DNA from 4 places in the Novosphingobium sp. BL-S-20 genome. Region 4 is predicted to be linked to each of the others. Evidence: riboswitches for the same ligand, from Rfam matches in the RefSeq annotation. Region 4 holds a riboswitch; each other region holds the start of a gene.
What was found. Region 4 has a riboswitch for cobalamin ahead of ACZ1II_RS20500 (cobyrinate a,c-diamide synthase). Riboswitches for the same ligand answer to the same signal wherever they lie in the genome.
Positions count from the first base shown of each region.

Region 1: it holds a riboswitch for cobalamin, as region 4 does, so the genes downstream of both, cobW (cobalamin biosynthesis protein CobW) here and ACZ1II_RS20500 (cobyrinate a,c-diamide synthase) in region 4, are expected to answer to the same signal.
Region 2: it holds a riboswitch for cobalamin, as region 4 does, so the genes downstream of both, ACZ1II_RS02250 (TonB-dependent receptor plug domain-containing protein) here and ACZ1II_RS20500 (cobyrinate a,c-diamide synthase) in region 4, are expected to answer to the same signal.
Region 3: it holds a riboswitch for cobalamin, as region 4 does, so the genes downstream of both, ACZ1II_RS19195 (TonB-dependent receptor domain-containing protein) here and ACZ1II_RS20500 (cobyrinate a,c-diamide synthase) in region 4, are expected to answer to the same signal.

Region 1 is NZ_CM145493.1:1,315,866-1,323,388, reverse strand. It holds gene cobN (cobaltochelatase subunit CobN) at 1-566, opposite strand, end outside; gene cobW (cobalamin biosynthesis protein CobW) at 566-1,615, opposite strand; cobalamin riboswitch at 1,805-2,046, opposite strand; gene ACZ1II_RS05500 (histidine phosphatase family protein) at 2,078-2,659, opposite strand; gene ACZ1II_RS05495 (CbtB domain-containing protein) at 2,856-3,083, shown strand; gene ACZ1II_RS05490 (CbtA family protein) at 3,091-3,849, shown strand; gene ACZ1II_RS05485 (MarR family winged helix-turn-helix transcriptional regulator) at 3,884-4,360, opposite strand; gene ACZ1II_RS05480 (FAD-binding monooxygenase) at 4,403-6,343, opposite strand; gene ACZ1II_RS05475 (hypothetical protein) at 6,488-6,856, opposite strand; gene ACZ1II_RS05470 (winged helix-turn-helix domain-containing protein) at 6,948-7,523, opposite strand, start outside.
Region 2 is NZ_CM145493.1:488,867-496,389, reverse strand. It holds gene ACZ1II_RS02260 (glycoside hydrolase family 43 protein) at 1-537, shown strand, start outside; gene ACZ1II_RS02255 (pentapeptide repeat-containing protein) at 580-1,242, shown strand; cobalamin riboswitch at 1,341-1,581, shown strand; gene ACZ1II_RS02250 (TonB-dependent receptor plug domain-containing protein) at 1,771-3,792, shown strand; gene ACZ1II_RS02245 (hypothetical protein) at 3,854-4,558, shown strand; gene ACZ1II_RS02240 (hypothetical protein) at 4,598-5,338, shown strand; gene ACZ1II_RS02235 (LysR family transcriptional regulator) at 5,535-6,374, opposite strand; gene ACZ1II_RS02230 (amidohydrolase family protein) at 6,469-7,523, shown strand, end outside.
Region 3 is NZ_CM145494.1:2,457,961-2,465,483, reverse strand. It holds gene sucD (succinate--CoA ligase subunit alpha) at 1-504, opposite strand, end outside; gene mdh (malate dehydrogenase) at 675-1,637, opposite strand; gene ACZ1II_RS19210 (HEAT repeat domain-containing protein) at 2,082-2,549, opposite strand; gene ACZ1II_RS19205 (hypothetical protein) at 2,605-2,955, opposite strand; gene ACZ1II_RS19200 (cell wall hydrolase) at 3,090-4,211, opposite strand; cobalamin riboswitch at 4,423-4,610, shown strand; gene ACZ1II_RS19195 (TonB-dependent receptor domain-containing protein) at 4,713-6,545, shown strand; gene ACZ1II_RS19190 (ABC transporter substrate-binding protein) at 6,580-7,503, shown strand; gene ACZ1II_RS19185 (FecCD family ABC transporter permease) at 7,500-7,523, shown strand, end outside.
Region 4 is NZ_CM145494.1:2,741,613-2,749,135, forward strand. It holds gene ACZ1II_RS20470 (threonine-phosphate decarboxylase) at 1-551, opposite strand, end outside; gene cobS (adenosylcobinamide-GDP ribazoletransferase) at 548-1,261, opposite strand; gene ACZ1II_RS20480 (histidine phosphatase family protein) at 1,258-1,839, opposite strand; gene cobT (nicotinate-nucleotide--dimethylbenzimidazole phosphoribosyltransferase) at 1,836-2,852, opposite strand; gene ACZ1II_RS20490 (DUF1636 domain-containing protein) at 2,849-3,256, opposite strand; gene ACZ1II_RS20495 (TonB-dependent receptor plug domain-containing protein) at 3,256-5,136, opposite strand; cobalamin riboswitch at 5,359-5,550, opposite strand; cobalamin riboswitch at 5,619-5,824, shown strand; gene ACZ1II_RS20500 (cobyrinate a,c-diamide synthase) at 5,965-7,299, shown strand; gene paoC (aldehyde oxidoreductase molybdenum-binding subunit PaoC) at 7,424-7,523, opposite strand, start outside.

The sequences.
Region 1 (7,523 bases), on a different replicon from region 4:
AGCCCGGCGCGCTCGGTGCCCGCAAGGTAAAGCCCGGCATCTGCCACCGGCACCGGATCGTCCGGCTCGCCCGCGTCATGGCCGATGGTCCGCGCAGCGGTGCGCAGGAACGACAGCGCATTGGCCACGCCGCCCTGCCGCAGATAGTCGCGCATCCGCTCGCGCAGATCAGCAGGCAGGGTGGAAGCGCGGTCGAGCGCCGGGTCGGCCTCTCGCCCGTCGGCAATGGCGGCGAAGGCAATGCCGTTCTCGCGCGCGACGCGGGCGATCTCGTCGATGCCGTAGCCCCAGTAGCTCTTGCCGCCGAGCAGGATCACGCAGACGAATTTGGCATGCGCGATCACCTTCTCGACATAGAGGTCGATCGAATAGGGGTGACGCAATTGCATAAGGTTCGCGAGGCGAATGCTGGGCGCGCCTTCAGGCATGCGCGCCGCCGCGCCCGCAAAGCAGGCGAGTTCGCTGTCCGCCACGGTGAGGATCACCATGTCGCCGGGAGACTGATCCAGGTCGATTGCCTCCTCGCCGTTGGAGATCGTCCCCGGCGTGGCGGACAGCAGGTGCATCAGGCGTCTACAGTACCGAGAACCTCGGCAAGCCCCGCCTCGATGGCAGCGCGGTCCAGTCCCTTCTGGCCGATGATGACGAGCTGGGTGCGGCGGCCTTCCTGCGGCAGCCAGGTGCGGTCGTAGAAGTGCTGGATGCGCGGGCCGACGGCCTGCACGACCAGGCGGCTGGGCTTGCCGCCAACGGCAACCATGCCCTTTACGCGCAGAATGTCGTGCTCTGCGATCAGGTCCTTAAAACGAGCGAGCAGGGCGTCGAGATCGGCCACATCGCTGCCGGAGACCACGAAACTGTCGAAGTCGTCATGGTCGTGATCCTCGTCCAGCCCGTCTATGTGCGAGGGGCGGGAATCGAGGTCGTCCTCGGCCGCGGCAGTGATGCCCAGCAGCGCGGCGATATCGACGGCGCCGTGATCGGCGCGCACGATCTTCACGCCGGGACGCGTTTCGGCCAGCACCAGCGTCTCGACATGGGCGAGCGCTTGCGGGTCGACGAGGTCGGTCTTGTTGAGCACGACCATGTCGGCGCAGCCCAGTTGTTCCTCGAACAGTTCTTCCAGCGGGCTTTCGTGGTCCAGCATCGGGTCTGCCGCGCGGGCAGCGGCCAGCGCCGCCTCGTCGGCGGCGAAACGGCCCGCCGCGACGGCATCGGCGTCGATCAGCGCGACCACACCGTCAACCGTGGCGCGGGTGCGGATGTCGGGCCATTGGAAGGCCTTCACCAGCGGCTTGGGCAGGGCAAGGCCGCTGGTTTCGATGATGATGTGATCGGGCTTGTTCTCGCGGTCGAGCAGCTTCTGCATGGTTGGCAGGAAGTCGTCGGCGACGGTGCAGCAGATGCAGCCGTTGGCCAGTTCGACGATGTCGTCCTCCGGGCAGGCTTCGTCGTTGCAGCCCTTCACCAGTTCGCCGTCCACGCCGACATCGCCGAATTCGTTGATGATGAGGGCAAGGCGGCGGCCCTTGGCGTTTTGCAGCAGGTGGCGGATCAGCGTGGTCTTGCCGGCGCCGAGGAAGCCGGTGATGACGGTGGTGGGAACTTTGCTCATATGTCGTCTCCCGCGCGCCAGCGACCTGAAACGGCGGGGCTTCCCGCCGCACAAGCGGCGATGGCGACGCGCCTTGTCGGACCGGCGCACGGGCGCCCGACACGGCATGCCGCTGCGGCCCCGGCCGCATGCATCACGTCGCTCAGACGGAAGAGTTACCGTGCCTTGGCCATCCCCTGGACCCGGGCAAGAGCGACATCGACGCAGGCAGGTTTCCTGGCTCGCGGGTCAGGGCGTGATGCACGGCCTTCCCAGGCCTCGCAGGATTTAGCGTCCGGCCCAGTGGCTGCGTCGGGAGCACTTGCCCCGCCGCGAATGTGCATCGCGCTCGCCGCTTACAGTTGCAGGGACAGCCCGGTCCGGATGGCGAACCATCCTTGCCGTGTTCCCGTATTAAGCCCCTTGCGGGGCACCGGCGCGATCTTTGCCGAGGCACAACCTGTCCCTCAAACCCGGAGGCGATTAGCCGGGCGCGTGCCCGCTCGCAAGCCCCAGCGACTGCAATCGCCACGAGCGGTTGAACGAGAGCATGGCGTGCGAGAGCGGCGCCACGTCGATGGCGAGCGTTGCCCGCAGCGGCAGGTCCAGCGCATGGGCAAGGGCGGCGCGGACGATCATCGGGTGAGTGATGGCGCAGACCGGCCGATCCTGAGCCACGATCCGGTCCATCCACGCGCCGACGCGGTTTCGCGCCTGCTCCATGGATTCACCATCCGCCGCGCCCTGTGTCGGGTCGGCGAGCCAGGAGCCGAGCGCGCCGGGTTCGCTGGCTCCAAGCTCGGCGAAAGAGCGGCCGGTCCAGCGCCCATGGTCGAGATCGGCAAGTGCGGCGTCCTCTCCTGCGGTCAGCGCCATTGCGGAAGCGGTTTCGGCGGCGGCGCGGGAAGGGCTGCGGTAGGCCGCCGCGCGGAAGCGATCCGGCAGCGCGGCGCGCGCGGCAGCGCGGGACCCGGCGGGATCGATCGGTTCAGCCGGGTCGGGAAAACGGCCCTCCCGGCTCGATGCCGTAGCGGTGATACAGATCAGCAGGAGGGAGGTCGCCAAGCGTAAATTCCGTGAAGTCGTTGACGCCGCTGCCCGCGCGGTCCTAAGGAAGCGGCGTCGAGTATCGAAGAAGCCGGTGAAAATCCGGCGCGGTCGCGCCACTGTAATCGCACGGGAGCCATCCCGTCGAGAGCCAGACCTTCCTTCTCGGCAGCAGGTTTTCCGGGGACGCGCAATCCCGCCAAGGAGCATGACAATGGCTGTTTCCGCCGCAGTATTCGATGACGCCTTCATTCCGGTCGAGGGCGGCAATGCCATTCCGATCGAGGATATCGCTCCCTGGGCCGTGCTCGGCACGCTGCTGGCGGTGATCTTCATCTACTTCGTGAGCACCGAACAGGGTGCCTTCTCGCTGTTCCAGGGCATGTACGTGCATGAATTCGTGCACGACGGACGCCACCTGCTCGGCTTCCCCTGCCACTGATCCGGCGATGACAAGAGACCTGCTCTGGCGCGGGATGCTTGCCGGCATCCTGGGCGCGCTGCTTGCCACGCTTTTCGCACGCGGTTTCGCCGAACCGCAGATCGACCTCGCGATCGGTTACGAGGAAAGCCACTCGGCCCATGCTGCGCCTGAACATGCTGTTCCCGAACACGCCAGAATGGCGCATACCGAGCCGCAGGAAGAGGAACTCGTCAGCCGCGATACCCAGAAAGGTGCGGGACTGGTGACGGCGCTGGCGCTCTATGGCGCGGCGGTCGGCGGGATATTCTCGCTCGTCTTCGCTTACGGCTATGGACGGATGGGGCACCTCGGCCCGCGCAGTTTCGCACTGCTGCTGGCGGCGCTGACTTTCGTGCTCGTGGTGGTGGTGCCTGCGATCAAATATCCGCAGACCCCACCCGCGGTAGGCAAGCATGAGACGGTGGCACTGCGCACCGCCGCTTACTTCGGGATGTTAGCGCTTTCGCTCGGCGCTGCGGTCATCGCGGCGCGCATCCGTGTCACCCTGGCGCGTCCGGGGCGCGGGTTCGACGCGACCTTGCTGGGTTTCGTCGTCTATCTCGGAATCGTGGGTCTCGGCCAGTTCCTGCTGCCGACGATCGACGAAGTGCCCGGCGATTTGCCCGCGGTGCTGCTGTGGAATTTCCGCGTGGCCTCGATCGGCACCCAACTGGTCCTCTGGGCGACGATCGGACTCGCCTTCGGGCTATGGGCGGAGCGCGTTCTCAAGCGCACGAAAGCCTGATTACCAAGAAGTTGAAGTGCAAAGCTCCGAATGTTCAGGAGCCTTGCACCTTCGCTGCCCGCCGGAGCGGGGCGCGGCTCATCTCATTGCCCGCCTGGGTGGTTTTCTGAAGGAGTTTCAGGAAAATATCGCTTTCTTCTGCCGTCAGATGCGAAACGAGGTCGGCCTGGACCTTGTCCACCCACGGCGTGGCGATATCCAGCGTTTCCTGCCCCTGACCGTTCAACATGAGCACGCGGGCACGCCTGTCAGTCGGGCTGATTTCGCGGTCGACGAGCCCCTTTTGCACCAGCCTGTCGATCACGCCGCCGATCGTTACGCGGTCGTAGGCGATCAGGCCGGCAAGGGTTTGCTGGTCCAGCCCCGGATGATCGCGGAGCGTCAGGAGAGCTGCATATTGGACCGAGGTGAGGTCAAGACCCGCCTCGGCCATGCGCACCGCGAAACGGGCAACGGAAATCTGTTGCAGGCGGCGGATCAGGTGTCCGGGTATGGTCTCTAGGTCGCTCATGGCGCCACCTAGCGTGAGAACCGCCGTCTGCTCAAGATGATGTTACGCGGGAACGGCTTCCAGCTGTTCTTTTGTAACGATTTTAACAGTCTGATCGTTCAAAATTGCTGCAAAGAAGGTGCAGAGACGGTCGTTGCCATCGAGCGGAAGAACCTCGGCGATATACTGGTCGGGGCGGACGAACACCATGCAGCCCCGGTCCCGGTCGATTCCGCGCATGGCGAAGATGTCTCCGGCGGAGGGATCGGCGCAGAAGGCCTTCTCGTAATCGCGCAGACCGAGCGCGCCCTTGCGCGGCCATAGCAGATCGGGAAGCGCGCCCATCGACAGCGAGCGGTGCGACTGCTGGAACACCGCGCGAAGGTCGAACACGGTATCGCTGTCGGCGCCGGGCGGGGTATGGCGGCGCAGCGGCGAGGCGGGGTCGCTTTCGAGGAAGCGGCAGAGCGAGCTGACAGCGCCATCCGCAGCGAGGGCGTCCTTGCCTGCGAACAGGTAAATCCGCCAGCGCCCGTCCGCTTCGGCGACATGCCCGAGGTGCATCGGCTTGGCATCGGCGAGACGAACGACGGGCGCGGAATGGAAGCGCATGCCGATCCGGAAGCCTTCTGCCAGATGCTGGTGCTCGCCATCGCCGGTGAGCGACGAGGGGCGATACCGGGTGGCGGTCCCGGCGGTGAAGCGGCCCTGCTTGATGAAATAGCGCTGGAATTCGGCAGGATCGACGCCGTTTTCGTCTTCGGCGGTCTTCGGCTTGGCGCTGAACATGGCTGCGAATTCGCGGTCGAAGTCGATCAGTTCCTTGGCGATCGCCTGGCGCTCGGCCGAATAGCTGTGCAGCAGATCGGCTGCGGCCTGTCCCTGAAGCACGGCAGCGAGTTTCCAGCCGAGATTGAAGGTATCCTGCATCGACACGTTCATGCCCTGGCCCGCCTTGGGGCTGTGGGTGTGGCAGGCGTCTCCGGCGATGAAGACGCGGGGCGCGCGAAGCGTTTCCTCGCCCGCAGGCACATCATCGAACTTGTCGCAGAGGCGCTGGCCGATCTCGTAGACCGACCACCAGGCCACTTCCTTCACGTCGAGCACGTAAGGATGAAGGATGCGCTGGGCAGCGGCGATCAGCTGGTCCTGGGTGATGTTCTTCGCGGCGACGCGCTCGTCCTGCCCGAGCTTGTCGAGTTCGATGTAGAGCCGGACCAGATAGCCGCCCTCGCGCGGGATGATGAGGATATTGCCCTCGTTCGCCGAGTGGATGGCGGTCTTGAGGCGGATATCAGGGAAGTCGCTATAGGCGAGCACGTCCATGACGCCCCAGGCCTGGTTGGCGGATTCGCCGCTGAGCTGGCGGCCCATGGCCTTGCGGACCTGGCTGCGCGCCCCGTCGCAGCCGATGACGTAGCGGGCGCGGACCTGCTCGATCCCGTCATCACCTTCCGCGCCGACCGGCTGGAGACGTACCAGCACCGGCGCCTCGGAATCTTCCGGAACAGTGAGGTCCACGAGCTGCAAGCCATAGTCGGGCACAAGGCGGCTCGGCGAATTGCGCATGGCTTCGAGGTAGAAGTCGTGGACGCGGGCTTGGTTGAGGATCACATGGGGGAATTCCGAAAGGCCTTCCTCGGTATCGGCGATGCGGCCGTGGCGGGCGATCCGGCGGGCTTCGCTGTCGTCGGGCTTCCAGAAGGTGGTCTCGTTGACCCAATACGCCTCCTTGGCGACGCGATCAGCAAAGCCGAAGGCATTGAACATTTCCATCGTGCGGCATGCGATGCCGTCGGCCTGACCGAGCGAGAGCGGGCCGTCCTTTCGCTCGACGATACGGGTGCGGATTGCAGGGAAGCGGGCCAATTGCGCCGCCAGCGTCAGACCGGCGGGGCCGCAGCCGACGATGAGCACGTCCACTTCGTCCGTCGGGCGGGTAGAGGGGGCGGGGTCGGAAATGGCCGGGTCGCCGGTGCGGAATCCGTTCAGGTGAAATTGCATCGTCTCGTCCTCTCCTCGACGCGTCGTGATATATATGTAGTATGCTACATAAAAAGAGGAGTCAAACCGGGGTGGATCGAGTAAGAAAAAAGGGGCGCCAAAACGCCCCTTCTCTACTTGTAGCAATGGGTTGCAAACTGCCGGTCAGCGTGGGCATTTCACCGGGTCGTTGCGCTTGCAATAGGGATTACTGGCTTCCCATTTCGCGTGAGCCGCTTCGTAGTCGCGCACGGCGGCCTCGTGGCTGCGTACGGCTTCGTTGTAGGCGGTTTCCTCGCGCTGGCGCCGTGCGGCTTCGGTGGCGATGGTCGCTTCGCGGGCCTGTTCGCGGGCGACATTGTCTTCGACTTGCGCCCGTGCGGCGCGGGCCTGTTCCTCGTTGAGCGTCTTGCGCTGCTGCTCCGGATTTCCGGCTTCTGGCCGGTTCGCTTGCGCGGCATCTTGCGCGACGGCAGGCAGGGGGCTCAGCGCCAGGGCGGCGGTGACGAGCGAAAGTGTGTGCAGGCGTTTCATGGGGCGGTTCCTTGCGGGTTCGATGGCGTGAAAGGGCCGGGATAGCAGCAAGAACTATCGAAAACGGTTTCGGCTCCGTCCATGATCGAGATCACATTTGCACGAAGTGAACGCCGTCGAGTTCGAGCCAGCGCGCCATTTCATCCAGTTCCGCGTTCAGGGCTTCGCGGGTATGCGAAGGGGCCTCGGCTTCCAGATGTATGGACTGGACGATCAGTCGGGATGCCGCCCGGTCCGCCTTGAGATCGACCCGCGCCGCCAGCCGGTCCCCGAGCAGGAAGGGCAGGACGTAATAACCGTGCCTGCGCCTTTCGGCAGGAACGTAGATTTCGATCCGGTAATGGAAGCCAAAGAGACGCTCGGTGCGGTCCCGCTCCCAGATCAGCGGATCGAACGGGGCGAGCAGGGCGCGGGCCTCGATGCGGCGAGGACGGCGAGCCTCGCGGTGAAGCCAGGCGTGGCGCTTTCCCTCGATGGAGACCGGCACCAGCACGCCTTCCTCGGCGAGCGCGGCGATGGCCGGGCGGGCATGTTCGGGCGACTGGCGGAAGTAGTCGCGCAGTTCCTTGTCGGTGGCGATGCCGTGGGCACGGGCGGCGCGCTCGATCAGGGCGCGGTGGGCATCGGCTTCGGAAGGTGTCGGAACCGCCAGCACGGCGCCGGGAAG
Region 2 (7,523 bases), on a different replicon from region 4:
GTCGAACCGGACGGCAAGCCCTGGCTGGTCTATGCCCACGAATGGCTGCAGACGACCGACGGCACGATGGAAGCCGTGCCGCTGACCGAGGCCCTTTCCCCCGCAGGCCCCGCGCGCACCCTGTTCCGTGCCAGCGATGCTCCCTGGGCCGCGGGCCAGAAGCAGCCGGGAGGCAAGATCGCCTATGTCACCGACGGCCCGCAGCTTTACCGAAGCCGCACCGGCAAGCTGCTGATGCTCTGGTCCAGCTACGATGCGAAAGGCTATGTCGAAGGGCTGGCCCGCTCCACCTCGGGCCGGGTCGAAGGGCCGTGGGAACAGCTCGGCACCCTCGTCGAGCGCGACAGCGGCCATGGCATGCTGTTCCGCGCTTTCGACGGGCGCCTGATGATGATCGTCCACCGCCCGTTCCGCAACGCGCGCGGCAAACTCTACGAGATGCGCGACGAGGGCGATCGCCTGACCGTTCTGCGCGAGGCCACGGAACTCGACGGCGAACGCGATCCGACCCACAGCTCCCGGACCACGGCTCCCTGATCTTCGCCTTGCGGTCTGCGCGCCCTGCGGCATAAGGCGCGCATGATCGCAGCGACCGTCACCCGCGAAACTCTGCTGGAAGCCGACGCCGACGCCCCCCGCACGCTTACCGACTGCACGCTCGACGAAGGCGACTTTTCCGGTCTCGATCTGGGCGACACGACATTCGAACGCTGTTCGCTGCGCCGCGCCCGGTTCGACGGCGCCAATCTCACCGGCGCCCGCTTCCGCCGCTGCCGTGGGCCGGAAGCGAGCTTCGTCCAGACCGACCTCAGCGATGCGGTGCTGACGGGATGCGATTTCAGCAACGCCCTGCTCCGCCGCGCCCGGCTGACTTCCGCGCGCGTCGAAGGCACCAAGCTGACCGGCGCGGACCTGACCGACGCCGGAGTGCTCGGCGCCTCGTTCGCCGAAGTCCTGTTCGCTTTCGCCCGCCTGCCCGGCCTGTCGCTGCGCAAGACGAAGCTGGTGCGGATCGACTTCTCCGATGCGGACCTCCGGAAATCCGACTTTCGCGGTGCCCTGTTCGAGGATTGCTCGCTGCGCAATGCCACGCTGGAAGGCTGCCGCTTCGAGCAGGCAGACTTGCGCGGTGCCGACCTCGGCGGCATCGAACTGCGCGATGCCTGCCTGTTTCGCGGCGCAGTGATTTCCCGCCTCCAGGCTGCCGAACTGCTTTCCCAGCTTGGCCTCGAAGTTCGCTGACAGGCGCAAGGCATCGCCCTCGCAGCGCTTCAACCGACTTGCACCGCGTCCCGCCCGGCGCTAACGAACCGCATCCGCCGCACTCGAAGGAGCGCAGCGGGCAATGATCGCGCCGGTGTTCCGAAAGGAACTTAAAAGGGAACGCGGTGAGAGGGCTTGCCCTCGAATCCGGGGCTGTCCCTGCAACTGTAAGCGGTGAGCGCGATGCACATCACGCGGCGGGCCAGACGCCCATGCCGCAGCCACTGGGCCGGACGCTAAATCCTGCGAGGCCTGGGAAGGCCGTGCATCAAGCGATGACCCGCGAGCCAGGAGACCTGCCGGCGTCCGGTCGCTCTTGCTTTGGTCCAGGGGATGGCCGGGGCACGGTGATTTCTCCGTCTGAGCGACGAACCCGCGGCAGGGGCCGCACGGTGCGCCGAACGGTCGTCCCAGTCACGGGCGCCCGGTCGCTCGGTGCGCCGGTCATTCGTTCGCGAACGGCAGTCCCCGGCCTAGAGCTCGCTTGGCGCCCGACAGGGGAATGAAATGAAGATCGCAACCGTTTCACACGCGGCGCTTGCCGCGGCGCTGGCGCTCGCCTGCACCGTGCAGGCCCATACTGCGCAGGCTCATGCCGAAGAGACTGATGATGCCGCCTCGATCGTCGTCACCGGGAAAAGCCTGGAGGAGACTCTGCCGCAGGAACTCTCCCGCTACGGCAACGACGTGGCCACCGTCAGCGAGAAGCAGATCAAGGACAGTGGCGCCGTGGACGTGACCAAGGCGCTGGAACAGGTGCCCGGCCTCTACGTGCGCGGCCGCAATGGGCCGTTCACCTATGTCGACGTCTCGCTTCAGGGATCGCGCACGCAGGACGTGCTCTGGACGATGGACGGCATCCGCCTCAACAACCGCCTCTACGGCGGCACTTCGCCCAACGATACCCTGCCCGCCAGCATGATCGAGCGGATCGAGGTGCTGCGCGGCGGCGAAAGCCTGTTCTACGGCACCCAGGCCTCGGCAGGGGTCATCAACGTGGTGACGCGCGGCTTCACCGACGATCTGAACGGCCAGGTCAATGCCTCGGCGGACAGCTGGGGCGGCACCACGCTGGACGGCTATCTGCGCGGCGCCGTGGGCGACCATCGCTTCGTGGCCTATGCCTCGCACAATCGCTCCGAGGGCTACCTGCCCTTCAGCGCCTACCAGCCGAGCCTGACCGACCGGCACCTCGGCTACGACCTCTGGTCGGCCGGTCTCAAGTACCAATACGAGATCGCTCCCGACCTCGCGCTCAATGCCCAGTACCAGCATACCGAGGCGAAGCTCGACAACCTCTCTCCCACCCGCATCCGCGAAAGCCGCAATGACCGCAACGAGGAGATCGCCAGCCTGCGGCTCGACTATACCGGCAGCGACACCGTGCAGTTCTTCCTCAAGGGCTATTTCCACGACTGGAGCACGGCCTATGTCCAGATTCGCAACTCGCTGCCCGATCATGATCCCCAGGTGATCTATCCGGCGGGCACGTTCTGGGGCTACCGCGACTGGGGCGGCAGCGCGGTGGCGAAGCTGCACCTGCATCCCGGCCTCGAATACCTGCTGGGCTACGACTTCCAGAACTTCAGCGGGCGAGACGACGTGCTGCTGATCGCCCCCACCAGCGAACAGGTCCATGCCGGGATTTTCCAGGTCCGCACTACCGACGAGATTTCGTCGAAGGGCCGCCTCGCCGCGGGCCTGCGCTACAACCGCACGGACGGCGCGAAGAAGACGATCTGGAACGTCTCGGGCCGCTACGATTTCGCCGATGCCTTCTATGTGGAGGCGAATGGCGGCACGTCGTTCGTGCTGCCCGACGCCTCGCAGCTCTACGGCAACGATCCCTGCTGCGAGACCGGCAATCCCAACCTCAAGGCCGAGCAGAGCCTCAACCTGAACCTCTCGGGCGGCGGCGTGCTGCCGCTGGGTGCTGCGCAGCTGCGCTGGAAGACGACTTACTTCAACCGCCGCATTAGCGACATGATCGATACGACTTACGACGACCCGGCCTTCCCGAACGGCACTTACGCGAACCTCGACGGCAAAGTCCGCTCGCAGGGCGCGGAACTGGAACTGGGCGCCGAGCTGCCCGGCGGCTGGAATCTCTCGGCCAGCTATACTTACGCCCGCGTGCGCGAGAAGGGCACATCGACCCAGCTCAACCGCAACCCGAAGCAATATGCCAAGGCTAGCCTTGCCTATGCTCCGGAGGACAGGCCCTTCGGCGCCAGCCTCAACCTGAACTGGATCGGCGATGTCTGGTCGACCGCTTCGGGCTTCGGCCGCCGCAACTACGGCAATTACGCGCTCGTCGATTTCGGAGCCTATCTCTACCTCGACGGCGCAGCGCGGCGGAACCGCTTCGGCGTCAATGTCGAGAACCTGTTCGACAAGGAATATGCGACGCGCGGCTATTCTTCCGCCGTGACCGACCAGGGCGCACTCGACGGCAGCAACAGCCGGTTCCTCTACTTCAACCGGGGCGTGCCGCGCACGCTGCGGATGAGCTACGGGCTGAGCTTCTGAGGCCATGACCACGCTCCAGCCTCGGGTGCCTGCGCCCCCGCCAAAGCGCTCTCGCAGCCTTTTGCCGCGCCCCGTCCTCGTGCTTCATCGCTGGCTCGGCGTCTTCGTCGGCCTGCTGATGACGATCTGGTGCCTTTCGGGCTTCGTGATGATCTACGTGGACTATCCGAGGCTGGAGCCCGCCGCGCAGTTGCAGGGGCTTGCTCCCCTGCAACTGCCGCCGGTGGAGACCTGGAGCGCGGTAACCTTGCCGTCCGACCTGCCGATCACCTCCGCCCGCGTCGAGATGCTGGCAGGCAGGCCGGTCCTGCGTGTGGTCCCCGCAAGCGCACCCGACCGTCCGATCCCGCAGATGCGCGCGATCCCCGATGCGATCGACCTCGCGACCGGGCAGCCGCTCGCCCCGCCCGGAACCGCGCAAATCCGCCGGATCGCGGCCGACTTCGCGCAGGGCCACGCCGTCGCGGGCGCGCCCGCCGTCCCCGCCGAGACCGGCATCGACCAGTGGACCGTCCAGACCTACCGGCGCAATGCCCCGCTCTACCGCGTCGATTACGACGATGCGGCGGGAACCGAGATCTACATCTCGGGCAAGTCCGGCGAAGTCGTGCAGCAGACCATCCGCTTCCAGCGCTTCTGGAACTGGCTGGGCGCGGTGCCGCACTGGCTCTACCCGACGATCCTGCGGCAGGACGGTGCCTTGTGGAACGAAGTCGTCGTCTGGACCTCGCTCGCCGGATGCTTCCTCACCGCGACCGGCATCTAGGCGGGCCTCGCCCGTCTGCGCCGCAAGCGCGACGGCAAAGTGGGATCGCCCTATCGCGGTCTCTGGTGGTGGCACCATGTCTTCGGCCTGTTCTTCGGCCTGCTGACCCTGGCCTGGGTGGCCAGCGGCCTGTTCTCGATGAACCCCTGGGGTTTCCTCGATTCCCAGGCCGGTCTTGCCGAACGCGAAAGACTGGCCGGACCGATGCACTGGGACGACGTGCGGCAGGCCCTGTCTGCCCTGAACCACCTCCCCGCCGAGACCCTGCGCATCGAGACCGCGCCGCTCGGCGGCCGGACTTTCCTGCTCGCTACGGATGCCCCCGGCGGAACGCAGCGCTTCGACATCCAAGGGCGGCCCGCCCCGCTCTCCGAACGGGAACTGCGCGCCGCGCTTTCCGGCAAGCCGCCGCTCGCGGCGCTGGAACTGATGGAGGAAGAGGACGCCTATTATTACAGCCACCGCGCCCCGGCCCCGCTGCCGGTCTGGCGGGCGAGGCTGGCCGATGCGGAGACGACGCGGCTCTACATCGATCCGGTCAGCGGACGCCTGCTACGCGCTTTCGACCGTAACGGACGCGGCTTTCGCTGGCTACAGGACGGCCTCCACAGCCTCGATTTTCCCCTGCTGCGCAAGCGCCCCTGGTGGGATTTCCTCGTCCTGCCGCTGCTGGCGGCGGTTACGCTGGTCTGCGCCACGGGAACCTGGATGGCCTGGAACAAGGCCAGCCGCGATCTGCGCAAGTTCCGGCGAAAACTGGGCCGCCGCCTGCCGCGTTGAGGGGCTGGAAAGGAGGCAAGGAAAAAGGACCGCCCGGGGGGCCGAGACGGTCCTTTCCTCGAGGACGGCACCGCTCATTTGGGGCGAAGCGGAGCCGCGAGGGCGCCCTTAGCCTTCGTGCAAATTTGCACAATAGGGGCATTCGACGACTTGGTACTGGGGCGCGGCGAAACGTCCTACCCCTCCCTCGCCCCATCTAGCGGCGGCTCTCCAGCGCCGCCGCGATCATCCGCACGAGATCGCCGATCGGCTCCTGCTCCTCACGCGCATAGAGCGAGACGACCATCGGCGGCGCCTCGCCCATGCCGGTCAGCCGCCGCACCCCGTGGCCCTGCGTGACCGCCAGCGGCAGCAGCGACACCCCCATGCCCGCGGAAACCGCCGCCAGCACGCTTTGCAGGCTGCTGCCGGAGAAGGCCACGTACCAGCGCCGCCCGACCGCTTCGAGTTCGCGGAACATCGTGTCGCGGTAGAGGCCGCCGGTCGGGAACGTCACCAGCGGCAGCGGATCGCGCGTCTCGACTTCATGCGCGGGCGCGGCGAACCAGCCCAGCGGCTCGGGAAAATTCGCGCGGCAATCGGGATCGGGCTGGTCCTCTTTGACCACGACGATATCGAACTCACCCTGCCGGTAACGCGAAGCGAGATCGCGGCTAAGTCCGGTCACGACATCCAGCCTGATCCGGCTGCTCCCCGCCGCGAACCGTGCCAGCCCCTGTGCGAGCGCGAGCGTCGCGAGGTCCTCCGGCAGGCCGATGGAGATCGCCGCCGTTCCCGCCGGATCGCGCAGCAGGCTCTGCGCTTCCTCGTCGAGCTGGAGGATACGGCGGGCATGGCCGAGCAACCGTTCGCCCAGCGGGGTCGGGCGGACCGGACGGGCGGCGCGGTCGATCAGCGGATGGCCGGACAATTCCTCCAGCCGCCCCAGCTGCTGGCTGATCGTCGATTGCGTCATGCCCAGCCGCTCGGCGGCGCGAGTGAAATGGCCGGTATCGGCAATGGCGACGAAACTGCGGAGAAGCCGGGGGTCGAGCATGATTCATTCCTATATCGAATAAATATCATGCCGACATCTAATTTGTGAATGACTCTGCATCCGGGGTAATACGGCCCTCGAAGGAGCACCGCCGATGAAGTTTCTCGCCCCGCTGATCGCCACTTTCATGGCTACCACCACGCCCGCGCTCGCCGCAGAACAGGGCGACGTGATGATCCGCCACGTCACCGTAATCGACGTCGAACATGCTCGCGCGATCAGGGAACAGGCGGTCGTCCTGCGTGGCAAGGATGTCGTGGCGGTCGGCAAGGACGGCGAGATCGCCCGCGCATGGCAGGCGCAGAATGTGGTCGAGGGCAAGGGCCGCTTCCTGATCCCCGGCCTCTGGGACATGCACGTCCACTTCGGCGGCGGCCCCGACCTGATCGAGGAGAACAAGGCCCTCCTGCCGCTCTATGTCGCTCACGGCATCACCACGATCCGCGACTGTTCGGGCGACCTGCCCGAACAGGTCCTGCAATGGCGCGGCGAAATCGCCGGCGGCACCCTGTTCGGCCCGCGCCTGCTGACATCCGGCGCGAAGATCGAGGGCATCAAGCCGGTCTGGAAGGGCACGATCGAAGTCGGCAGCCAGGCCGATGTCGATGCCGCGCTCGCCCGCCTTCAGGAGCGCGACAAGGTGGACTTCGTGAAGATCACCGACAGCACGCTCGACCCGCAGCTGTTTCTCTACGCGGTCTCGCAGGCCAAGGCGCGGGGCCTGCGGACCTCGGGGCATATCCCGATGGACCTCACCGTCGCCCAGGCAGTGGATGCCGGGATCAGCTCGATCGAGCACCTCGACTATGCCTACAAGGCGGGTGTGAAGGACGAAGCCGCGATCGCCGCCGACTTCGCTGCCAAGCGCATCGACCGTGCCGAAGCCAATCGCCGCCTCGACACCGGGTTCGATACGGCAACCGCCATGGCCTCCTATCGCCGCTTCGCCGAGAAGGGCGTCTTCGTCACCCCGACGCTCAACGGCAGCCGCGTGCTCGCCTGGCTCGATGCCGACGATCATGCAAACGATCCCTACCTTGCCTATATCGGCCCGAAGCTGCGCAAGACTTACGACTGGCGCATCGAGCGTGCCGCCAAGGCCGATGCCGCCGCCGTAAAGGCGCGCCACGAACACTTCGATCGCATGGC
Region 3 (7,523 bases), 280 kb from region 4:
GGCGTTGGTGGTCTGGAACACGGCTTCATAGGTGAGCGTGCCCGAGCGCGAGACGACGCCGACCGAACCCTTGGAGAAGATGCTGCCGGGCATGATGCCGATCTTGCATTCGCCGGGGGTGAGAACGCCGGGGCAGTTCGGGCCGATCAGGCGCGACTTCGAACCCGAAAGGGCGCGCTTCACGCGAACCATGTCGAGAACCGGAACGCCTTCGGTGATCGCGACGATCAGTTCCATCTCGGCGTCGATCGCTTCGAGGATGGCGTCGGCGCAGCCTGCGGGCGGCACGTAGATGCACGAGGCGGTGGCGCCGGTCGCGGCCTTGGCTTCGGCGACGGTGTCGTACTGGGGCAGGTCAAGGTGGCTGGTGCCGCCCTTGCCGGGGGTGACGCCGGCAACCATCTGGGTGCCGTAGGCCAGCGCGGCTTCGGTGTGGAAGCTGCCGGTCTTGCCGGTCATACCCTGGGTAATGACCTTGGTGTTCTTGTCGACGAGAATGGACATAGGTCGATCCTAATTCCTGTTCCTGGTGTAGGCCGATTCCGGCTTGAGTAGCGCCATGGCGCAAATTCCGCGAAGTGCAACCGCCCCAGTGTTAAAATCAACGGCCGAATGGCCGAAGACCCCGCCCGCCCCGTGCGATCACGGGGCGGGCGGGGCCGTCATTGTTCGGATCAGGCCAGCGAGGGGTCGATGCCCTTGCAGGCGACCAGCAGTTCCTTGACCGCGTCGACCGAGACCTGGAGATTGGCCTTGGCTTCGTCGTCCAGAGCGATCTCGACGATTTCCTCGACGCCGTTGGCGCCGATCACGGCGGGAACGCCGACGTAGAGACCGTCAACGCCGTACTGGCCGTCGACGTAAGCGGCGATCGGCAGGATGCGCTTCTGGTCGTTGAGGTAGGCTTCGGCCATGGCGATGCCCGAGGCGGCAGGGGCGTAGAAGGCCGAGCCGGTCTTGAGCAGGCCGACGATCTCGCCGCCGCCCGAACGGGTGCGCTGTACGATCGCGTCGATCTTTTCCTGGGTGGTGCGGCCCTGCTTGATGAGGTCGGGAACCGGGATGCCGTTGACGGTCGAGTACTGCACGACCGGGACCATGGTGTCGCCGTGGCCGCCGAGCACGAAAGTGTTCACGTCGCGGATCGAGACACCGAATTCCCAGGCGAGGAAGGTCGAGAAGCGGGCCGAGTCGAGCACGCCGGCCATGCCGACGACCTTGTTCGCGGGCAGGCCCGAGAATTCGCGCAGCGCCCAGACCATCGCGTCGAGCGGGTTGGTGATGCAGATCACGAAAGCGTCGGGTGCATTGGCGGCGATGCCTTCGCCGACCGACTTCATCACCTTGAGGTTGATGCCCAGCAGGTCGTCGCGGCTCATGCCGGGCTTGCGGGCGACACCGGCGGTGACGATGATGACGTCGGCGCCGGCGATGTCGGCATAGTCGTTGGTGCCGGTGATCTTGGCGTCGAAGCCTTCGACCGGGCCGCACTGCGACAGGTCGAGCGCCTTGCCCTGCGGCAGACCTTCGGCAACGTCGAAGAGGACGATGTCGCCCAGTTCCTTCTGCGCGGCGAGGTGCGCGAGGGTGCCGCCGATGTTGCCGGCGCCGATGAGGGCAATCTTCTTACGAGCCATGATGCTTGCTTGTCCTTCCCAAAGGCGGGACCTACGGACGAAAAGGCGGCCTGCTCTTGTCCCGCTGAGGCAGGCGCCGGTGTTCAACGAGGGGCGGCCTACGCCCCCCGAACCGACATTGCAACCGGGAAAAGCCTGCGGGAAAGGCTCATGCGTCGCTTTTTACTGATAATAGTTCGCAATTGCAATAAGTCACGGAAGTGCGCGGAAATCGCGGCCCGAAACGCAGGTTTCGGCCTCTTTTCCGCAACCGTCGGGGCGCAGATTGCATCCCTCGCATTCGGTCTCAGTCTCTCGCACGCCCCGATGACGGGCAAGCGTCCCCGCAGGCGAGTCGCCCCGAGGAAAGGGCAGACGGTCGCGCCGCGCGGTTGAGGTTTAGGCTATTGTAGAGGGAGGAACTGAACGGCGGGTGTCGCCGGTCTTGCGGAATGTTGCCGCGTCCTATGGGTTGGAGCGGCAGGCCTCGATCGCTTCGCTCACCAGGCCATCGAGCAAGGTGTTGCTGGAAGGAGCTGAAAATGCTTCGAGGTCGTCAGTCAGGGAAGCGTCCGCGACCAGAATGGCGGCTTCGAGAAGGGGCATGCTGATGGCGTCGCCCGCCAGTTCCCGCTTTACGAGGGGCAGGGCGACGGCACGGTCGAGCATGGCGATCCCCAGTAGTGCCTCCGCGCGGACGGCAGGTTCCTCGTCCGCAGTTGCGCCGATCAACGTTTCGCGAACATCCGGTCGGTCGAGTTCGAGTTGCGACAGAAGCATGGTGGCCCAGTCGCGATTGGATGGATCGCGATCGCGCGTCATTTCCATGAGCCGCATCAGGTTGGTTTCACCGAAGTCGGGATCGCCGAAAGGGACGGTGTCGTCGATGATCGCCTGGAGGAAATCGGATGGTGGAAGATAGCGCTCGCTCATGGTGTGATGATGCCATTGAGGCGGGCGTTGGGCCATCGCGTCTTATCGAACGTCCTCACCCGTTCCGGGCGATGCGCTGGGCGAAGGCGTCGGCCATGCGGCGGTCGAGCTGGCGGCAGATGGCGATCCACCAGGTGCAGGACACTTCGTCCCCGGCGAGGCGGGCGGCGGCGGCATGGGCGCGGGCATGGGCGGCGGCGGAGAGGCCGTGGCGGGCGAAGTGGCGCAGGGCCTCGGCGAAGATGCGCTCGTTGGCGGTATCCGCCGTCGCTTCGCGAATGCGGCGGTGCAGGCGAGCGCGGGCCGGGGAATTGTCGTTGGCGGCGCAGAGCGGCACCGAGGGGCAGAGCGCGCGCACGAGCACGGGACAGGAGCCATTCCGGGCGGCGGAAAAGCGGATTGCCATGGTGAGAAGTGCGCCTCGTTTCTTGGAGACGCTCAGGGGCGGCGTCCCGGAGGCTCTTTATAGGAGGAAGCCGCTAAGCCTTGGTGAGAGCCTATGGTTGCTAAAACCTTGCCGCCGACACCGGAGGTTTACTCTCAATGTGTGGGCTGGGCGATCCATTTGCCGGAATTGGCATATTCCGGACGGACGGTCGCTTCCGGCAGGTTGCGGGCGCGGTAGAGGTCCTCGCCGCCGCGTTCGCGCACGTCGCTGGAATAGAGCGGGGCCTGAGCCGGGGCTGCGGGTGCCGTCACCGTCTCTAGCCGCGCAGGTGCGGAAGCCTCGAAGGCGCGCTGCACCGCCAGCGGGTCGAGCGCGGCATTGGCGAGGGCGCTGGCGGCGGAATCGTCGCGGCGATGCGGGGCGGCGAGCGGTTCGCCGCCGAGATAGGCGAAGCGGAACGAGGCCGGGTTCCCCGCCGCGCCGTTGAAGGCATAGAAGCGATGCGCGCCGATCGTCGTCAGGTAGTGGAGGCTCGGCGCCCAGTAGGGATTGACCTGGATCGTGTGGTAATGCGTCGCCAGCCCGATCGGCGCGTAGACGTAGCCGGACAGCGCGGCGCGGGCGACATCCTCTGCCCGCTGCCAGAAATATCGCTGCGGGGCGCGGGCCAGCGAGCCGTCGCAGGTAAAGGAGAACTGGCAGCCGGTCGGCCGCTCCGAGCCCTGGTAGACGACGCCGCAGACGGTCTTGGGATAGGCCGGATGGGCCACGCGGTTGAGCACGACTTGCGCCACTGCGCGCTGGCCGCCGTCCGGTTCGCTGGCGGCCTCGTAATAGATCGCGGCGGTGAGGCACTGGAGCGCGCGGCTGCGGTCGACGCCGGAGTTGTCGATCCGGAAGGCGCGGGCGACGGGGCCGCTCGCCGCATACTCCGCGTCTGAATGGATGCCTTCGCCGATCTTCAGCACCGGCTGTTCGGCTTCGAGATAGTAATAGGCCGAGCCGGGGAAGCTGGCGCCCGCCTGCTCGAAGGGCATCGGCAGCACCGGCGGCTGCGCGGTTTCGGCCCCCGCTACGGTGAAGCCGTCCCATCCGGTGAGCGGCGGCGAGGCGAAGGCGGGCAGGGCCACGGCCACGAGCGCCGCCGCGCCGAGCGACCAACGGCGACGCCGCCGCTGGAGCCGCCGCCGTCCGCCGCGCACGAAATTCCCCTGGAAATCGCGCGGGCGCGGCTCCCAGGTTTCGGGGCAGGAGGGAAGGGCGGCAGCGGTCAATTCGGGTCCTCTCGGGCGCGGCTTCAACGAGGCGCACTTCGCGCCTACTCTGCTTCGGCGCGCTCGGCATCTGCCCAGATCGGCGCGTCCCGAAGCGGTACAGCCGGGAGGGATAGCGTGAATCGCTTAAGACTTTCTTGGGGATTTGCCCCGGCGATGCCCGAGCACCGCGCTTTCCGCACCGCTTGCCAATCCCCGCATCGCCCGGTAATTCGCGCGATACGTCATGGGTGGCCCGCAATCGGGCCTCAAAAGGGAATTCGGCGCAAGTCCGAAGCTGCCCCCGCAACTGTGACCGGGGAGCGCCCCTTCCAAGCGATGCCACTGGGTCACACCGGGAAGGCGGGAGCGGCGCGACGATCCGGGAGCCAGGAGACCTGCCTTTGACGGTCGTTCCGCAGCCGGGCGGGGTGTCCCGGCATGCAGCGAGCAGACGCGCGAAGGAAAACGCGCGCGGCTCCGCCATGGACGGCACAAGTCGTTCAGGTTGGAGGAATACGCGTGAAGTACCTGTTTCTGCTGGGCACCGCCCTTGCGGTCTCTACCCCCGTTGTCACCCCCGCATTTGCGGACGAGGCGGCCATCGACAATATCGTTGTCACCGCGACGCGCACCGAAACGCCGGTGAGCGAGATCGGCCAGTCTGTCTCGGTCGTCACCCGCGAGGATATCGAGCGCACCCAGGCGGTCACCGCGACCGACATTCTGGCACGCCTGCCGGGCGTGACCTTCACCCAGTCCGGCGGCTTCGGCCAGCCCGCCAGCGTCTTCATCCGCGGCGCCGAGAACGCCCAGAGCCTGGTGCTGATCGACGGCGTGCGGATCAACGATCCGGGCGATGTCGGCGGCGGCTTCGACTTCGGCAGCCTGACCGTCGGCCAGTTCGACCGCATCGAAGTGGTGCGCGGTTCCTCGGGCGTGCTCTGGGGCAGCCGCGCCATCGGCGGCGTGATCAACCTCATCACCGCGCGCCCGACCGACGAGTGGACCGCGCGCGGCCAGGCCGAGTACGGCTGGCGCGACCAGAAGCAGCTCGGCGCCTCGGCGGCGGGCAAGGTGGGGCCGGTCGGGCTGACGCTCGGCGGAAACTGGCTCAAGGGCGACGGCTATTCGGCCTTCGACGAACGCCTCGGCGGCAAGGAGAAGGACGGCTTCGAGAGCAAGAGCGCCAATGCCCGCGCCGAAGTCGAGCTGGTGGAGGGCCTCTCCGCCGATGCCGGGACCTACTGGACCAAGGCCAACTACGATTACGACAATACCGGCGCCGATGCCCTGAACGTGGGCATGAAGCGCGACACGGTGGGTTATGCGAACCTTCGCTACAAGGGCCTTGATGGCCGCCTGACCGCGCGCATGGGCTACGGCCTTACCGACACGCGCCGCATCTCGGACGACGAAGTCTTCGGCCCCTATACCACCAATGGCCGCGCCGACCGCTTCGAGGGGCAGGTTTCCTTCACGCCGATCGAGATGGCGAGCCTTCTCGTCGGCGCCGAGACCGAGAAGCAGAAGTTCTCGGACAACTACGGTTCGAAGGATTCGACCTCGATCGACAGCTACTTCGGCATGCTGACCCTGCGTCCGCTGACCGGCCTGACCCTGAACGGCGGGCTGCGCTACGACGACAATTCGGACTTCGGCCACAAGACCACCTTCTCGGCGAACGGCGGCTGGGTGACCGGCGGCGGCGAGAGCGCGCCGATCCTGCGCGCCAGCTACGGCGAGGGCTTCAAGGCGCCGTCGCTCTACCAGCTCTATACCAATGCCGGTTTCCGCGCGCTCGATCCCGAGACCTCGAAGTCCTGGGACGTGGGCGTCGAGCAGCCCTTCGCGGAAGGGCACGGCACGTTCTCGGTCACCTACTTCGACCGCAAGACCAAGAACCTGATCGACTACGACTATGCCGAGTGGAACTACTATAACGTCGGGCGCGCCCGCGCCAAGGGCGTGGAACTGGGCATGCAGGTGAGCGACTGGGAAGGCTTCGACATGAGCCTTTCCGCCACGTATCTCGATGCCACCAACGAGGACACCGGCGCCCGGCTCGCCCGCCGTCCCAAGACCAACCTCTACGCCAGCCTCGACAAGCACTGGTCGGACGGTTTCCGCCTCGGCGCGGATCTGCGCGTGGGCGGGGGGCGCTATGACGACGTGGCGAACGCCTATTATCTCGGCGGCAATGTCGTGGTCGGCCTGCGCGCGGCCTACGACGTGACGCAGAACATCCAGCTCTACGGCCGGGTCGAGAACCTGTTCGACGAGCACTACGAAGTGGTGCGGACTTATGGCACGCCGGGCCGCGCGGCTTACGCCGGGGTCCGGGTGAAGATGTGACGCCGCAGCTTTCCCTCAAGGGAGGGGAAGGCCTTTGAAACGCGGGAATCTTGTCGTTCTTGCCGCCGTGCTGGGTCTTTCCGGCGCGGTGGCGGGGTGCGGCGACGGTACCGGGAGCGAGGCGGTGACGGGCGCGCGCAGCGACGCGCAGCCCACCATCGTCTCGCTCAATCCCTGCACCGACGCGATCCTCGCAGAAGTGACCGGACCGGGGCAGTTGCTGGCGATTTCCAGCTACAGCCGCGATCCGGAAAGCAGCTCGATGCCGATGGCCGAAGCGCACCGCTACCGCGCGATCTCGGGCACGGTGGAGGAAGTGGCGACGATCCGCCCGAAAGTGGTCGTCGCCAGCGCCTTCCTCGATCCGGCGAGCGAGGGGGCGTTCCAGCGGCTCGGCTATCGTCTGGTGAAGATGCCGATCGCTTCGGACATCGCTTCCGCGCGCGAGCAGGTGCGCGAACTGGCGCGTCTGGCGGGCCATCCCGAGCGCGGCGAGCGGCTGGTGGCGCGCATCGATGCCGCCTTGCGCCGCACCGCAGCGCCTTCGGGTTATCGCAAAATTCCGGCACTTATGTGGGAATCCGGTGGACTGGTAGCAGGCGACCGGACCCTGATCGTTGACATGATGCAGCACACCGGCTTTACGAATGTTGCCGGCGCGCGAGGCCTCTCCCAGGCCGATTTCCTGCCCCTGGAGCACGTGCTGGCGGACCCGCCGCGCGTGGTCTTTGCGGTAGGCGATCCGCTCGCCGAGGAGGACCGAATGCTGCACCACCCGGCGCTTTCCGCGCTGACCAGTACCCGGCGTTTCATGCTGAGCCGCTCCATCCTGTGGTGCGGCGGGCCGACGATCCCGCATGCGCTGGACGAACTGGCGGCGGCACGGCGGGCGATGGGTTCGGCGCAGCCCCTCGCTGACAGGCCAATCCTCCAAAGGACTGTTTCTCTCTCGCCATGAACCTGCGTTTCGTCCTGCTA
Region 4 (7,523 bases):
ATCATCCGGAACCCCGGCGCGACGGCGCGGGCGACGCTGGCTTCGGGGTGGCAGTCGGCAAAGGCTTCGTCGACGATCAGGAAGCCGCCGCTTTCGTCGATCCGCCCGGCCCATTCGATCACCGCCTCGGGCGCGCGCAGCACGCCGTCGGGGTTGTTGGGATTGGCGAGGACGAAGACTTCCTTTGCCCTCGGTTGCTCTCCGAACTGCACCGGGCGCGAGGGGAAGAACGCCTCGCGGTGGGTGCGATAGGCGGGGACCAGCGCCCTCCCCGGCAGGTCGAGCGCCTTGGCGAGCAGGCGCAGTGCGGTCTCGCTGCCCGGCACTGCGCAGCACAGGCTAGGGGCCACTCCGAAATGCCGCGCGGCCTCGGCTTCGAGGCGGGCAAGCGCATCGGGATCGGGCAAGGCGGTCCAGTCGGTGGGCTGCGTCCCCGGCCATGGTCGGGGGTTGAGGCCGGTCGACAGGTCCAGCCACTCCGCAGGCACGCCGCCATAGGCCCGCGCCGCCTCGCTCACGCGGCCGCCGTGGAAGACGAAGGCCCCGCTCATCGGATCGTCACCAGCGCCAGCAGCAGCAGGGTCTCGACGACCTCGATCCCGGCGCCGTGGCCGTCGCCCGAGATGCCGCCGATCCGGCGCCTTAACCAGTAGCCCCAAACCGGAACGGCAAGAAACAACGCCAGCAACGGCGGTGCGACGAGCAGGCCGAGGATCGCCGCCAGCACGCTCCAGAAGCCCATATGCCACCACGTCACCGCGCTGCGGAACCGGCTGCCCAACCCCTCGTGCAGCGGCGGCAGCGCCAGCGTCCAGGCCAGCGGCGCGATCCGCGCGAGCGGCGCTACGAGCAGCAAGGCCCAGACCGCTCCCGGCGCGAGGGCATGGAGCAGCACCAGCTTCGCGATCAGTTGCAGGACGATCGCCACGACCGCGAAGCTCCCGACATGCGGATCGGCCATGACCGCCGACAGCCGCGCGCGGTCCTTGTGCGCCGCGCCTGCACCATCCGCCACGTCGCCCAGCCCGTCGAGGTGCAGCGCGCCGGTCATTCCGATCCAGGCTGCCAGCCCCAGCAGCGCCGCGAGCCAAGGATCGCCGAGACGGCTTCCCAGCCACGAGGCTCCGGCCACGGCGCCGCCCACGGCCAGTCCGGCCAGCGGAAACCAGCGCATCGACTTGGCAAAGTCCTCGGCATCGGCCCGCACGGCCGGAAGCGGCAGGCGCGTCAGGAACTGGAGCGCGAGGACGAGCCGCCTCATGTCGTCTTGCCGCTGTCGAGCGTGAGAATCTGCGCGGCGGGCAGGCCCTCGCCGGGCCAGAGGCGCAGGCTGACCAGCGCACCATAGGGCAGTTCGAAGGCCCAGACTTGCCGGTGATCGAAGCCGAACAGCACCGAAAGTGCCGCACGCATGGCGCCGCCATGAGTGAGGATCAGGCTGGCGCGGTCGATCTGCGAAAGCGCCTCGCCGACGCGGGTGCAGAGCTGCGACCAGCGCTCGCCGCCGGGCGGGGCGTGGGCCTCGGGATCGTCCCAGAACCGCGCCTGCACCGCTGGATCGAGTTGCTGCGGGGCGAGGCCGTCCCATCCTCCGAAGTCGATTTCGCGCCAGCGCGGATCGAGGTCATGCCGCCGTCCGCGCAAGGCCGCGATCTGCGCGGCGGGGATGCTCGACCTTTGCAGGTCGGAGGAGACCACCCGCTCGAACGTCAGGCCCGCCGCCCGCGTCACGCAGTGGGCCACCCCGGCAGGCGTCGAAGGATCGTCGCGGTGGCCGAGCAGCAGCCCCGGCTTCACCGGCGCGCCGTGGCGCATCAAGTGGACGAGGACGCCGCTCATGCGGCCCCTGCGACCGCAGCCTCGGCGAACGTCGCCATGCCGTCATGCGCGGCCAGCGCCGAGCGCACGATCTGCGCCGCCACCGCCGCGCCCGACCCTTCGCCCAGCCGCATGCCGAGGTGCAGCAGTGGCTCCAGCCCGAAGCGTTCGAGCAGACGCACGTGCCCCGCCTCCGCCGAGCAATGCGCGGCAAGGCAGTGGCCGAGGAAGGCGGCGTTGTCCGCGAGCAGCGGCGCCAGGGCCGCGCAGGCGATGAACCCGTCGAGCAGCACCGGCACCCGCAAGTGCCGCGCCGCCAGCACCGCCCCTGCCATGGCCGCGATCTCGCGCCCGCCGAGACGGCGCAGGGTCTCGAAGGCATCGGTGCAATCGGCCCCGTGCAGCGCGAGGGCCGCCGCCAACGCCTCGGCCTTGCGCGCAAGGCCCGCATCGTCGAGGCCGGTGCCCCGCCCCACCCATTCCCCGGCATCCCCGCCGAAGATTTGCGCGGCCAGCGCGGCAGCGGGGGTCGTATTGCCGATGCCCATCTCGCCCACGAAGAACAGGTCGCTATCCGCCTTGACCGCCGCCGCCCCGGCATTGAGCGCGGTCAGACACTCCGCCTCGCTCATCGCCGGTTCGCGGGTGATGTCCCCGGTCGGGCGGTCGAGGTCGAGCGGGACGACCGCCAGCTGCGCACCGCAAGCCGCCGTCAGCGCATTGATCGCCGCGCCGCCCGCCTCGAAATTGGCGACCATCTGCACGGTGACTTCCGGCGGATAGGCACTGACCCCGCGCGCGGCGACACCGTGGTTGCCTGCGAAGATCACCGCACGAATGCGGTCGGCGCGGGGCCGCTCGCGGCCCTGCCAGCCCGCCATGAACACCGCGATCTCCTCCAGCCGCCCGAGCGAGCCGAGCGGCTTGGTGAGCACCGCCTGACGCGCACGCGCGGCGTCCAGCGAAGCACCATCGGGTTCGGGCAAGTCGGCGAGCGCGGCGGCGAAGGCGGCGCGGTTCTCGAAACGGATCATGTGCCGATGTAGCCTTCGGGCGGGGTGCGCGTGATGAAATGGCCTTTCACGCCCTGCGGCCATTCGCGGTAGGGCACCTGCCCGTGCTCGCTGGCGGCATGGCGCGAAGCATATTCGAGGATCGCACGGGCGGCTTCTTCATCCGGCGTGAAGTCGCCGAGCACATAGCCGAGCTTGCCCGGCGCCCGGATCGCCACGGTGCATTGGCGCTGGCAGGCGAAGAGACAGGGCATCTCCTGGACCGCCACGCCCTGAAGCGCGGGATCAGCCGCCTGCACCGCGCGCATGGCCTCTGCCAGCGCCGCGCCGCCGCGCTGGCCGTTCTCGTCCTCGCGCACTTCGGCGGAGTGTCGGCAGGTGTTGCACACCACCACGGAAGGGCCGGGTTCGACGGGATGCAGCATCAGAACCGGCTCCTCAGGCCCAGATAGACGGTGCGGCCAAGCGTGCCGTAGCCGCTCACGGTCTCGTATTTCTCGTCGCCCACGTTTTCGATACGTCCTTGAAGAATCAGGCCTTCCCTGACCTGCCACTGCGCGCGCAAATCCACCAGCCAGGCATCGTCCAGCGTCGCGGTGCCGGTCGCGGCGTTATAACTCTCGCCCGAATAGCGCGCGGCGATGCTGGCCCGCAGGCCCTGCGGCAGGTCCAGCCCTGCCTCGGCATTGGCCAGATGGCGCGGCACCCGTTGAAGCTGGCGGCCGTAAGTGCTGCTGCCCGAAGTGCGGTCCTCGGCCTCGATCCAGCTATAGTTGCCCTCGGCGAAGAGGATGCCCCACCGGGCCGAAGCCGTCAGTTCCAGCCCGCGCGCATGGCTGGCCTTGACGTTGGCGTAGTAACCGAAGCGCGTAGTCGTGCTGCCGGGGACGGTGCAGACGTCGGGCAGCACGCCGCTGGTCGGGCAATAGGCGAAGTCGATCAGGTTGTCGGTATCGCGCTCGAACCATGTCGCGGAAAGCCGCAGCACTTCGCCGAAGCCCTGTTCCGCGCCAAGTTCCCAGCCCCTGGCCTTCTCGGGCTTGAGGTCGCTCACGCCGTAGAGGCTGAACAGCTGGTAGAGCGACGGCGCCTTGAAGCCCTCGTCATAGCTGGCGCGCAGCACGGTGGCGCCGGCATTGGGCGTATAGACCGCACCCGCGCTGAACACCGTATTGCCGCCGAAGCGCGACTGGTGATCGTAGCGCGCGCCGCCGTTCATGGTCAGGCCCGCCAGCGGCGTCAACCGGAGTTCGCCGTAGACGCTGTCGGTATCCGCCCGTTCCGGCGTCAGCAGGTAGGGCACGGTGCTGTTGGCAGGAGAGGCAGTGGTCATCCGCTGTTCCTCGCGTTCGGCACCGAATACCGCCTGCACCGCGTCCGAGACGGTGTAGGTCCCCTGATATTCGAAGCGGCGCACGCGGCCATGGGCATCGAACGTGAGCTGGCGGAGGGACCGGGCGGGGTCGTAGTTCTCGCGGTCGGTCTCGGTCTGGAGCACGGCCACGCGGTTCGCCAGCCTGCCGTCCAGCAGCGCGAAATTGAGACCGGCATAGCCCGACCATTCCCTAGTCCGGCCATAGGCAAGCGAATCCCCTGCGATGCCGTCGAATTCGTTCTTCGAATCCGACCAGTAGCCGCGCAAGTCCAGCGAGACGCCAGGCGCGACGCGCAAGGTCAGGGTGCCGCTGGCGGAACTGCGCCGGTAGCCGTCGTCCTCGCTGCCGTTGGAGCGGGCCGAGATGCCGTCCGTGGTGAAGCGCGAGGCGGCGAGGCGCCAGTCGATCGCCTCGGATGTGCCGCCCACCCCGGCGCGGGCAGAGACGGTGTCGTGGGTCCCGGCCTCTACCGCGAAGCTGCCTTCGAGCGGCTCGACCGGGCGGCGGGTGCGCACGTTGCCGACGCCGCCGATGGCATCGCTGCCCCAGAGGATCGACTGCGGCCCGCGCAGAATCTCGATCCGCTCGGCATCGTCGACGAAGAAGTTCGCAAAACCGTAGCCGCCCGCAGTGGAGGACGCATCGGACAGGCGCATGCCGTCGATCACCATGACCGTCTGCCCGGCGTCGGCACCACGAATGCGCAGCGAGGTGGTGGTGCCGTAGCCGCCGTTGCGCGACAGGCTGATGCCCGGCGTGCGCAGGAGAATGTCGGTCAGTGCGATCGGCTGGGCGGCGACGATCTGCGCGTCGTCGAGCACGGTGACGCTGTCGGCCACGCGATCGGCGGCGACCGGAGTGCGCAGCGCGCTGACGACGATGCGGTCATGTTCCTCGGAGGCATCGGCCTCCTCGGCCTGTGCGGCCATCGGGGAGAAAGCCAGCGCGAGAGCGAGAGTGCTGGCGGCGGAAATTCGGCAGTTCACGGCATGTCCTTCAGGCGAGCATCGAACCCGGCCGGACCGACGTGCAGGCAAAGGACATGTGATCGCGGCAGGCGACGACAGGCCCTTTCGCACCGCGAGACGGCACGGCAGTGGCTGTCGCTCGGCGAGGTATGGCCCCGTTCGCCCGGCTCACCCTGTCCGGTCGAAGAACGACTGCGGCAGGCAGGTCTCCTGGCTCACGGGTCAGTGCCGGTTCAGCCGCCTTCTCGGGAGCTTGCACCCCCAATGGCGAAATGGCCGAACGGCTCGCCGCTTACAGTTGCAGGGGCAGCCCGGGCCTTGAACCCGCGTTCCCTTTTGATCCCCTCGCGGGGAACCTGTCGCAGGCGTGGCCTTATCCCGCCGGGGTGGCCCGTGCAAGTAGGGGGCAGGCCCGGTGCTTGCGCAGGCCGGCGAAGTGCCATAGTCCCACCGCCGCAAAGGGTGCCCGCCAGGGCTTAATCGGGAAGTCCGGACTGCGGGGATAGCCGCGGCGACCGGCACTGCTCCCGCAACTGTCACCGGGGATGCGCCCCGCCACCATGCCATTGGAGCCGTTCGGCTTCGAGAAGGCGGCGGAAGGCGCGAAGAGCCGGCAAGTCAGGAAACCGGCCCTTCGCCGTCGATCCTTCGCGCGGGCGGGATGTACCGGGCGAACGAGGGCCGCTTCCCGTGGGGGGAAGCCCCCTTCGCGTGACGACATGCGTGCGTTTGCGCCGAAGGGGGAATGAAGATGCGCCGCTGCCTTGCCTGCCCGTCCGGGCGATATTCATGACCGGCCCGATGGCCGGCTGCCCTGCCCTGCTCGTCACCGCGCCATCGTCGGGACAGGGCAAGACCCTCGTCACCGCCGCCCTCGCCCGCCGCCATGTCCGGGAAGGACGGCGAGTGCGGATATTCAAGTGCGGGCCGGACTTCCTCGATCCGATGGTGCACGAAGTGGCCAGCGGCGCGCCGGTCCATCAACTCGACCTGTTCATGTGCGGTGAGGACCAGTGCCGCGCCCTGCTGCACGAGGCGGCGCAGGAAGCGGACCTGATCCTGATCGAGGGAGTCATGGGCCTGTTCGACGGCACTCCCTCCTCCGCCGACCTTGCCCGGCACTTCGGCCTGCCGGTCATGGCGGTGATGGACGGGTCCTCGATGGCACAGACCTTCGGCGCGCTCGTCCACGGCCTCGCCACCTACCGGGACGACGTGACCCTGGCCGCGGTGCTCGCCAACCGCGTCGGCAGCGAGCGCCATGCCGAACTGCTGGAGCGGGGCCTGACCACCGGCAAGACGGACGGCGTGCAATGGCTCGGCGCGATGCGGCGCGAAGAGGACATGGGCCTTCCCGAACGCCACCTCGGCCTCGTGCAGGCTGGCGAAGTCGCGGATATCGAAGCCCGGATCGACCGCGCCGCCGACTTGCTCCCCGAAAGCGCGCTCTGGCTGCCCGAGCCGGTGTCCTTCCCGGCGCCCCGTCCTGCCGCGCCCATGCCCGCCGCACTGGCAGGCAGGCGCATCGCCATCGCCCGCGACGAGGCTTTCGGCTTCATCTACCGGGCCAATCTCGACTTTCTCGAACAAGCCGGCGCACAGCTCTCGTTCTTCTCGCCCCTTCGCGATAGCGCCTTGCCGGACTGCGATGCGCTGTGGCTGCCGGGCGGCTATCCCGAGCTTCACCTTTGCGCACTCTCGTCAAATCGCGCGATGATCGAAGCGATCCGGGAGCACTTCCTGGCCGGGCGCCCGATTCTCGCGGAGTGCGGCGGCATGCTCTACACCTGCGAGCGACTGACGGATACGGCAGGCAGTGCCGCGCCGATGCTGGGCCTGCTCCCTGCAAGCGCGACCATGCAGAAGCGCCTGGTCGCGCTTGGCATGCAGGAAGCGGAACTGGAAGGCCATGCCGTGCGCGGCCACACCTTCCACTATTCGCGGCTGGAGACCGCCCTCGAACCCATCGCACTCGCCCGGACGCCGGACGGGCGCAGGGGCGAGCGGATCTTCCGGCAAGGCCCGCTCACGGCGAGCTACATGCACCTATACTTCCCGTCTGCGCCGGAGCTGATTGCGGACTTGCTGGGTCAGCCCGGAACGGCTGAGCAAGCCGCCCAATAACCCACTGAGCAACCCGTCGCCCCCGCGAAGGCGGGGGTCCCGCTATCTTGTCCGCGGCGCAGGAAGAAAGCAGGGTCCCCGCCTTCGCGGGGACGACGGGGAGGTTTGGTCAAGCGATCCTTTATCAGGCGATCGCTGGCAGCTTCGCCAGGTACTTGTCGAGCGTGATCGGATAGTCGCGCACGCGCACGCCGGTGGCATTGTAAACCGCATTGGCCACCGCC